Regions from separate parts of the Pseudomonas helvetica genome, predicted to be linked through region 1. Evidence: riboswitches for the same ligand, from Rfam matches in the RefSeq annotation. Region 1 holds a riboswitch; the other holds the start of a gene.
The links. Region 1 has a riboswitch for cobalamin ahead of cobW (cobalamin biosynthesis protein CobW). Riboswitches for the same ligand answer to the same signal wherever they lie in the genome.
Positions count from the first base shown of each region.

Region 2: it holds a riboswitch for cobalamin, as region 1 does, so the genes downstream of both, cobO (cob(I)yrinic acid a,c-diamide adenosyltransferase) here and cobW (cobalamin biosynthesis protein CobW) in region 1, are expected to answer to the same signal.

Region 1 covers NZ_CP150917.1:2,588,285-2,592,675, reverse strand. Annotated here, with positions in the region: gene cobN (cobaltochelatase subunit CobN) at 1-1,196, opposite strand, end outside; gene cobW (cobalamin biosynthesis protein CobW) at 1,200-2,267, opposite strand; cobalamin riboswitch at 2,365-2,577, opposite strand; cobalamin riboswitch at 2,798-3,024, shown strand; gene AABM55_RS11900 (CbtB-domain containing protein) at 3,124-3,315, shown strand; gene AABM55_RS11895 (CbtA family protein) at 3,327-4,028, shown strand; gene AABM55_RS11890 (cobalamin biosynthesis protein) at 4,025-4,391, shown strand, end outside.
Region 2 covers NZ_CP150917.1:4,642,015-4,646,405, forward strand. Annotated here, with positions in the region: gene AABM55_RS21615 (cobyrinate a,c-diamide synthase) at 1-1,288, opposite strand, end outside; gene cobO (cob(I)yrinic acid a,c-diamide adenosyltransferase) at 1,285-1,896, opposite strand; cobalamin riboswitch at 1,978-2,213, opposite strand; gene AABM55_RS21625 (hypothetical protein) at 2,371-2,955, shown strand; gene AABM55_RS21630 (sorbosone dehydrogenase family protein) at 3,021-4,334, shown strand.

The sequences.
Region 1 (4,391 bases):
AGGCCAACGCCGTTACCAATCCGCCCATCGCGGGTCGGGTAGTTGGCGAGGATCAGCGCAATGCGTTTTTCAGTATTCGCCACCCGCGCCAACTCGACCCAGCGCCGCGCCAGTTCAGCGACAAAATCCATGCGTTCAGGTTGCGGTCGATAGCAGACCACGTCGGACTGACTGCGCTCACTGCGCCAAGCCAGATCCTTGAAACTGATCGGTCGGCTGATGATCCGCCCATCGAGCTCCGGCAAAGCGATGTGCATCGCCAGATCCCGCGGGCCAAGCCCTTGCTCGCTGGCACGCCAACCGGGTTCGTTGTCCTGGGCGCAGATCGCCTGGATCACCGGGATATTGCGCCGGAAGGGTCGCAGATGCGGGGCTTCGGGGCTCGATTGAGCAAACCCGGTGGTGTTGAGAATCACCGAGGCCTGCACCTCATCCAGCCAATCCTCGACCACCGTCAGGCAGCCGGGCTCTTTCAAACTGGCCAGCGCTATCGGCAGCGGGTTCAGCCCCGCTGCCTGCAAGCGCTGGCAGAAAACATCGATGAAAGCGGTGTTCGCCGCCTGCAAATGCGAACGGTAAAACAGCACCGCCGCCACCGGTTGATCAAGCTGCCAGTCGGCTTGCCAATCGCCCAGCGTCGCGTTGCTTTTGTGTGGGTGGTAAATCGCGGTACGCGGCAAGGTCTGCGGTTCGGACCAGTGGTAATCGCGGCCCAGCCAACGGCTGGCCAGACAGCGATACAAATCCAGCGCATTGCCCATGCCGCCCTGACGCAAAAAGTGCCAAAGCCGCTCGCGGTCTTCGACAGGCACGGTGCTGAGGTCGCTGAGCTCCGGGTCAGGACGGTCATCGCCCGGCACCAGAATCAGTTGCACACCGCGTTGCGACAGCTCCACCAGACGTTCAATGCCATAGCGCCAATAGGCGATCCCGCCGTGCAGCGAGATCAGAATCACCTTGGCGTGGCGCAGCACTTCGTCGACGTACAAGTCGACCGAGGCGTGATTCTGCACCTGCATCGGGTTGGCCAGGCGCAGGCTCGGATAGTCCTCGGGCAACTGCTGCGCCGCTTCGGCGAGCAGCGCCAGACTGGAGTCGCCGCTGCACAGAATCACCAGCTCGGCGGGGGTTTGGCCAAGGTCGGCAATGTTGTCATCCGAGACGAAACCGCCGGGCTGGGTCCTGAGCAGGTGCATGGGTTAAACGCTGAGCGCGGCGCGCAATTGCGCTTCGAGCAAGACGGCGTCCAATTGCTGGCCGATCAGCACCAGACGGGTGCTGCGCGCTTCGTCTGCGCCCCACTGACGGTCGAAGTGCTTGTCGAAACGCGTACCCACGCCCTGGATCAGCAGGCGCATCGGCTTGCTCGGGATCGCGGCGAAGCCCTTGACCCGCAGGATGCCGTGCTGAACCACCAATTGGGTCAGGGCATCGAGCAACAGGCTTTCGTCGGCTTGCGGCAGTTCGATGGAAATCGAATCGAAAGCGTCGTGATCGTGATCATCGTGGTCGTCGCCATCGTGGTGATGGTCGTGGTGGCTGTGACGTCCGTCGATGTGCTCTTCAGAGCCGGCGCCCAGACCGATCAGCACGTCCAGCGGCAAGCGACCGCTGCTGGCTTCGATGATTTTCACCGCGGGCGGCAGTTCTTCGGCGACTTCCAGGCGCACTTTGGCCAGATCTGCCGGGCTGATCAGGTCGGCCTTGTTGAGAATCACCAGGTCGGCGCTGGCCAGTTGGTCGGCGAACAGCTCGTGCAGAGGCGATTCGTGGTCCAGGTTCGGGTCGAGTTTGCGCTGGGCATCGACCTGATCCGGGAACGCAGCGAAAGTACCAGCGGCCACGGCCGGGCTGTCGACCACGGTGATCACCGCATCCACGGTGCAGGCGCTGCGGATTTCCGGCCACTGGAAGGCCTGGACCAACGGTTTTGGCAGGGCCAGGCCGGAGGTCTCGATGAGGATGTGGTCGAGATCGCCGCGACGGGCAACCAGTTCGCGCATCACCGGGAAGAACTCTTCCTGAACGGTGCAGCACAGGCAGCCGTTGGCCAGTTCATACACGCGGCCGTTGGCTTCTTCTTCAGTGCAGCCGATGGAGCATTGCTTGAGGATTTCGCCGTCAATGCCCAGCTCGCCAAACTCGTTGACGATCACCGCGATGCGTCGGCCCTGGGCGTTATCGAGCATGTGCCGCAGCAAGGTGGTTTTGCCCGAGCCGAGGAAGCCGGTAACGATGGTGACGGGAAGTTTGGCCAGTGTTTTCATCGGATGCCCTTTGGCAAGGTGGCGGGCATACGGGACGACAACCGGCAGCGCTTGAGCGCGCGGAAGAATTCGCCACCGGATCACCCCGCCCGGTTGTAGTGAGAATCTGTAGCGAGGCAGGTCTCCTGGCTGACGGTGGGCCAGTCTTTCGACTGACGATTCCTGCACCTTCCCGCGCCTGAAAACAAAAGAGCGCAGTGGCATGGCAGAAACGAAACCGTTCACAGTTGCGGGGGCAGCCGCGGCATCGACCGCGTTCCCTTCTTAGCTTCGGCGCACGCGCCAAAGAACCTCGAAAGCGCAAGGCTACGCATCGCATCGGGGCGGGTCAATGTTCGCGATCCACTGTGGCGAGGGGGCTTGCTCCCGCTGGGTCGCGAAGCGGCCCCTCATTCCCGCAAGTACCCCGCGTGCACACGATTTACGACGGCTGCGCCGCCGAGCGGGAGCAAGCTCCCTCGCCACAGGGTTCTGCTTAGACCTCAACTGAGAACGCGTGCCAATTGACGCCCCGCCCTCGCCCATGCTCTCCTACGCACCTTGTTACGGGTGCCCTTCATAGGGTGAAACGGGAAACCGGTGAATCATGTGCTTTACTCAAAAGCCATGTCAGTCCGGTGCTGCCCCCGCAACGGTAAGCGAGCGAAGAATCAGATCCACTGTGCCAGCAGTTCGGCATGGGAAGGCGATTCTTGCAGGTTCGGCGAATGCCAGCCCCTCGTGAGCCCGGAGACCGGCCCGCAACACATCAATAACAAACCCGCGGTGGGCGGGCGCTGTTTTAGCCTCTGCGTGCCCGGCTCGCGGGGGTTTGCATGCGCTCGATTCACCCACTGACTGACCAGAGGGAAGCGCCATGTCGATCATCAGCAGCACTCGCCACGTCACCACCAGCACCACCTCCACCCTGAGCCAACGCCTCGTTGCCGCTATTGGCGCATCGATTCTGGGCGCGTGCCTTGTGTATTTCGCCGGCTTCTCGCACATCGACGCGGTGCACAACGCCGCCCACGATACCCGTCACAGTTCTGCGTTCCCGTGCCACTGAGACCTGCCGAGATGATCAAGCGTATAGCGCAAACCGCAGGTTTCACCGGCTTGCTGGCCGCCCTGCTGCTGACCCTGCTGCAAAGCTTCTGGGTCGCGCCGCTGATTCTGCAGGCGGAGACCTACGAAAAAGCCCCGGCGGCTGAAGTCCATGAACATGCCGAAGGTGCCATGGCTGGTCACACCCACGATGCAGAGGATTGGGAACCGGAAGATGGCTGGCAGCGCGTGCTGTCGACCACTGGCGGTAATCTGGTGGTCGCCGTCGGTTTTGCGCTGATGCTCGCGGGTCTCTACACCCTGCGCGCGCCGACTCGCACTTCTCAAGGCCTGCTCTGGGGATTGGCCGGTTACGCGACCTTCGTCCTCGCTCCGACCCTGGGCTTGCCGCCGGAATTGCCGGGAACTGCCGCCGCAGACCTGACACAACGGCAGATCTGGTGGATCAGCACGGCAGCGTCCACCGCTGTCGGTATCGCGCTGATCGTGTTCGCCCGGCATTGGCTACTGAAAGTGCTCGGTGTCGCCATTCTGGCCGTGCCGCACATCATCGGCGCACCGCAGCCTGAAGTGCATTCGATGCTGGCCCCCGAAGCCCTCGAAGCGCAATTCAAAATCGCCTCGCAGCTGACCAACGCCGCGTTCTGGCTGGCCATGGGCCTGATCAGCGCTTGGTTGTTCCGCCGCAAAAGCGATGGTCAATACCACGCATGAGTGAAACGCGCGCAGCGCCGACCCTGGTGGTCGGCCTGGGCTGCCAGCGCGGCTGCCCGGCCAGCACGCTGCGCACGTTGCTCGACCAGGCGTTGCAGGCTCATCACATCGAATTACGAACGATCAAGGCCTTGGCCAGCATCGATCTGAAACGTGATGAGCCCGGTCTGATCGAGTTGGCCCGGCAACTGTCACTGCCACTGATCTGCTTCAGCAGCGAGCAACTTTCCAGCTATCAAGCGCAACTCAGCCATCGCTCGCAAATCGCTTTCGAGCGCACCGGCTGCTATGGCATAGCGGAAAGTGCCGCACTGGCCCTCGCCGAACAACTGGCGCAGACACCGGCAAAACTGCTGATCCCGC
Region 2 (4,391 bases), 2.1 Mb from region 1:
CAAACAGCGCGGCGATCGCCGATGGATTGGACGGGAAATAAAAGTGCACATAAGACGCCGTCATCCGCCCGTCACGGTAAACCGCCTCGGCACCGCGCCCGCCGTTAGGGCTCAGGCCGCGAGCGATCGGCTCAAGCTCGGTGCTGGTCAATGAATGATGGTAGGTGTGGCCACGCAACGCGCCTTCAGGTAACTCGACCGCTTGCAGGGCCAACGCGGCCAGACGCTTTTGCATCACCGCATCACCGGCCAGCAGCCCCAGCAACTCAGCGCGCGTGCCATCGACATCGGTCAGTGAGTCGAGCAAATAGAGCATGCCGCCGCATTCGGCCAGCAACGGCTTGCCAGCGGCGTGGTGTGCGCGAATCGCATCGAGCATTGTGCGGTTTTCAGCCAACGCCACGTGGTGCAATTCCGGATAACCACCGGGCAGATACAAGCTGTCCGCTTCAGGCAGTTCACGGTCATGGATCGGCGAGAAGAATCGCAACTCGGCGCCCATCGCCCGCAACAAGTCGAGGCTTGCGCCATACGTGAAGGCAAACGCTTCATCGCGAGCCACCGCGATTCGCACACCGGCCAACAATGGCTCGGCGGTAATCACGTCAGGCGCAGCGAACTCGACGGCAGGCGGCAATGCCACTTCGCAGCTGCTGGCCAACGCCTCGGCCGCAGCGTCGAGGCGCAGATCGAGGTCATTCAATTCACTGGCCTGGACCAGCCCCAAGTGACGGCTAGGCAATTCGATTCCGGTTTCCCGGGACAAGGCGCCGTACCAGCGCAAGCCTTCAGTGAGGCTGCCTTCGAGCAATTGCGCGTGACGCAAGGTGCCGACGCGGTTGGCCAAGACACCAGCAAACGGCAAGTCCGGCTGATAACGTGCGAGCCCCAACGCCAGCGCGCCGAAGGTCTGAGCCATGGCGGTGCCATCGATCACGCCCAGCACCGGCACACCGAAATGCCGCGCCAGATCGGCGCTGGACGGCGTGCCATCGAACAACCCCATCACGCCTTCGATCAAAATCAGATCAGCCTCAGCGGCGGCTTCCCACAACAGCCGACGACTTTCCTGCTCGCCGACCATCCACATGTCCAGTTGATACACCGGCGCACCGCTGGCGCGCTCGAGAATCATCGGATCGAGAAAGTCCGGACCGCATTTGAACACCCGGACCTTGCGCCCCTGATTGCGATGCAAACGGGCCAGCGCCGCGGTGACAGTGGTCTTGCCCTGACCGGAAGCCGGCGCGGCAATCAGTACCGCCGGGCAAAAACGCGGCTCACTCACAGCTCAACGCCTTTCTGCGCTTTGATCCCGGCCTGGAAAGCATGCTTGATCATGCCCATTTCGGTAACGGTGTCCGCCAGTTCGATCATTTCCGGCTTGGCACCACGACCCGTGACTACCACGTGTTGCATCGGCGGACGCGCCTGCAAGTCGCTGAGCACCTGATCAAGGTCCAGATAACCGTGCTTGAGGGCGATATTCAGTTCATCGAGCACCACCAGACCAATGGCCGGGTCACGCAGCAATTCGCGGGAGACGTCCCATGCGGCCTCGGCGGCGGCGATATCGCGCTGGCGATCCTGGGTTTCCCAGGTGAAACCTTCGCCCATCACGTGGAAGCGCACTTGTTCCGGGAACCGCCGGAAGAACAGCTCCTCGCCGGTACTGCTGCGCCCCTTGATGAACTGCACCACGCCGCACTGCATGCCGTGGCCCATCGCCCGGGCGAGCATGCCGAACGCAGAACTGCTTTTGCCCTTGCCGTTGCCGGACAGGACCAGCAGCAAGCCGCATTCATTCGGCGAGTTGGCAATGCGCTCATCGATCACGGCTTTCTTGCGCAGCATGCGTGCCAGATGGCGTTCGTCACGATCGGGGGAATCAGTCATGGGGGGAGCTCTCCGTTGAGGCTGGATAACGGCGGGCAGGCATAGAAATAGACGGCAAGAAGCCTGGCATCGCCCACCGTGATGCCGCTGGATGGATCAGGCCGGTCTCCGGGCTCATAAGCGGCTGACGCCTGACTGCGCGCCTTCCCATATCGACCTTCGACACAGTGGCTCAAAGCGCAGCTTTTACTCATTTACCGTTGCGGGGGCAGCGCCGGGATCGTCGCCCGCTCTGTCAAAGAACGCGCCCTCACCGGCTTCCCTGTTTCACTCGGTCGACCACAGGGTCACAGAGCACCTGAAACAAGTCGCGAAGGTTAGAGGGTTGGGGGTGGAGCGTCAATTAAAGCCGGGGGCTCATCAATGGATAGAAACCGATCCCGATCAATAAACTGGCGCCAATCTTGTGCCACACTGAAAGCGGTGATATCAAAGAGCCACAACCTTACATTACAAGAACAAAGAGGGGGCAACATGCAAGGCATGATCATCAGTAACCCGAAGCTGGAATTCCTGCGCCCGGTACTGGAACGCTGGTTCGAGTGCATCGACCGTTACAACGCGGTACGCGGCGATAACGAAAGCCCTTACTGGTTTGACGAACGCGCCAACCTGAGCCTGCTTTCAGCGGCGGCGTGGATGGCAGAAATGGTCACCCTTGAACAGACTCCGACAAAAAAGCAGATCGAGGAAGGCGAGCGTAATGGCCGCGCCGACCTGTTTATCGCCAGTGGAGAAGAACGCGCCTACCTTCAAGCCACGCAACGCTGGCCGCGAGTCAACAACCTGAATCTGACCCAGGCCTTGCTCGATGTCGTGAGCGATGCGAAAAAAATCAGCTACGCCAGCGACCTGAAGCTCGGCTGCCTGTTCGTCGCCCCACAAAAAGCCCAGCACAGCCCTACGCCGGAAGAACTCCAGGACATGGTCGACGATCTGCAAAAGGAACACACCTGCGCAGTGGCCTGGTACTTTCCCTACGCCTATCGCAAATTGCACAACGAAGCCGGCAACTACCATCCGGGCATCGCGGTATTGCTCAAAGAGGCCCGCGGCTGACAGGTTGAACCTTCCATCGATCAGGTTCCTCTATGATGAGGTGATGCATTCATAGGGAAATCAGCATGCTCAAGCCTCGATTCGTCCTTGTTATCGCCATCGCCGGAGGGCTCGCCGCCTGCGGGGAGTCCGCCACCTTGCCAGTGTCGGACGGCACGGGCCCATCGCCCAAGCTGCCGGAACCGCACAAGACGCTGATCCCGACAGTGAACATCGCACCGGCGGTCGGCTGGCCAACGGGCGCAAAGCCGATTGCCGCGCCAGGCACTCAGGTGGCGGCATTTGCCGAAGGACTTGATCATCCACGCTGGCTCTATGTACTGCCCAACGGCGACGTGTTGGTGGCTGAAACCAATGCGCCACCCAAGCCCGACGACAGCAAAGGCATTCGCGGCTGGGTCATGGGCAAAGTCATGGGCCGCGCCGGGGCTGGCGTACCAAGCGCGAACCGGATCACCCTGCTGCGTGACAAGGATCACAACGGCGTCGCTGAAACCCGCACGACCTTCATCGAGAACCTCAACTCGCCGTTCGGCATGACCCTGGTCGGCAACGACCTGTACGTCGCCGACACTGACCGCCTGCTGCGCTTTCACTATGAAAGCGGTGAAACGTCCATCACCGCCAAACCGGTGAACGTCATCGACCTGCCCGGCGGCACGCTGAATCATCACTGGACCAAAAACGTCATCGCCAGCAAGGACGGCAGCAAGCTCTACGTCACGGTCGGCTCCAACAGCAACGCTGGTGAAAATGGCCTGGAGCAGGAAGAAGGACGTGCAGCGATCTGGGAAGTCGATCGCGCTACCGGCAACCATCGGATTTTCGCCTCCGGCCTGCGCAATCCCAACGGCATGGACTGGGAACCGCGCAGTGGAAAACTCTGGACCGCCGTCAACGAACGGGACGAAATCGGCAGCGACCTGGTGCCGGACTACATCACCTCGGTCAAGGACGGCGGCTTCTACGGCTGGCCATTCAGTTACTACGGCCAGCACATCGACGCGCGCGTCACACCGCAAAACCCGGACCTCGTCGCCAGGGCCATCGCCCCGGACTACGCGGTTGGACCGCATACCGCTTCGCTGGGCCTGACCTTCGCCGAAGGCAGCAAGCTGCCAGCTCCGTTCACTGAAGGCGCATTTATCGGCCAGCATGGTTCCTGGAACCGCAAACCACATAGTGGCTACAAAGTCATCTTCGTGCCGTTCAGCGCTGGCAAGCCGGCAGCGCAACCGGTCGACGTGCTGACGGGGTTTCTCAACAAGAATGAAGAAGCCATGGGTCGCCCGGTGGGCGTAGTGATCGATAAACAGGGTGACTTGCTGGTGGCCGATGACGTGGGGAACAAGATCTGGCGCGTGTCAGCCGCCAAATAACAACACGGACTTGCAGGAGCCTGGCTTGCCAGCGATTACGGCTTACCTGACACACCG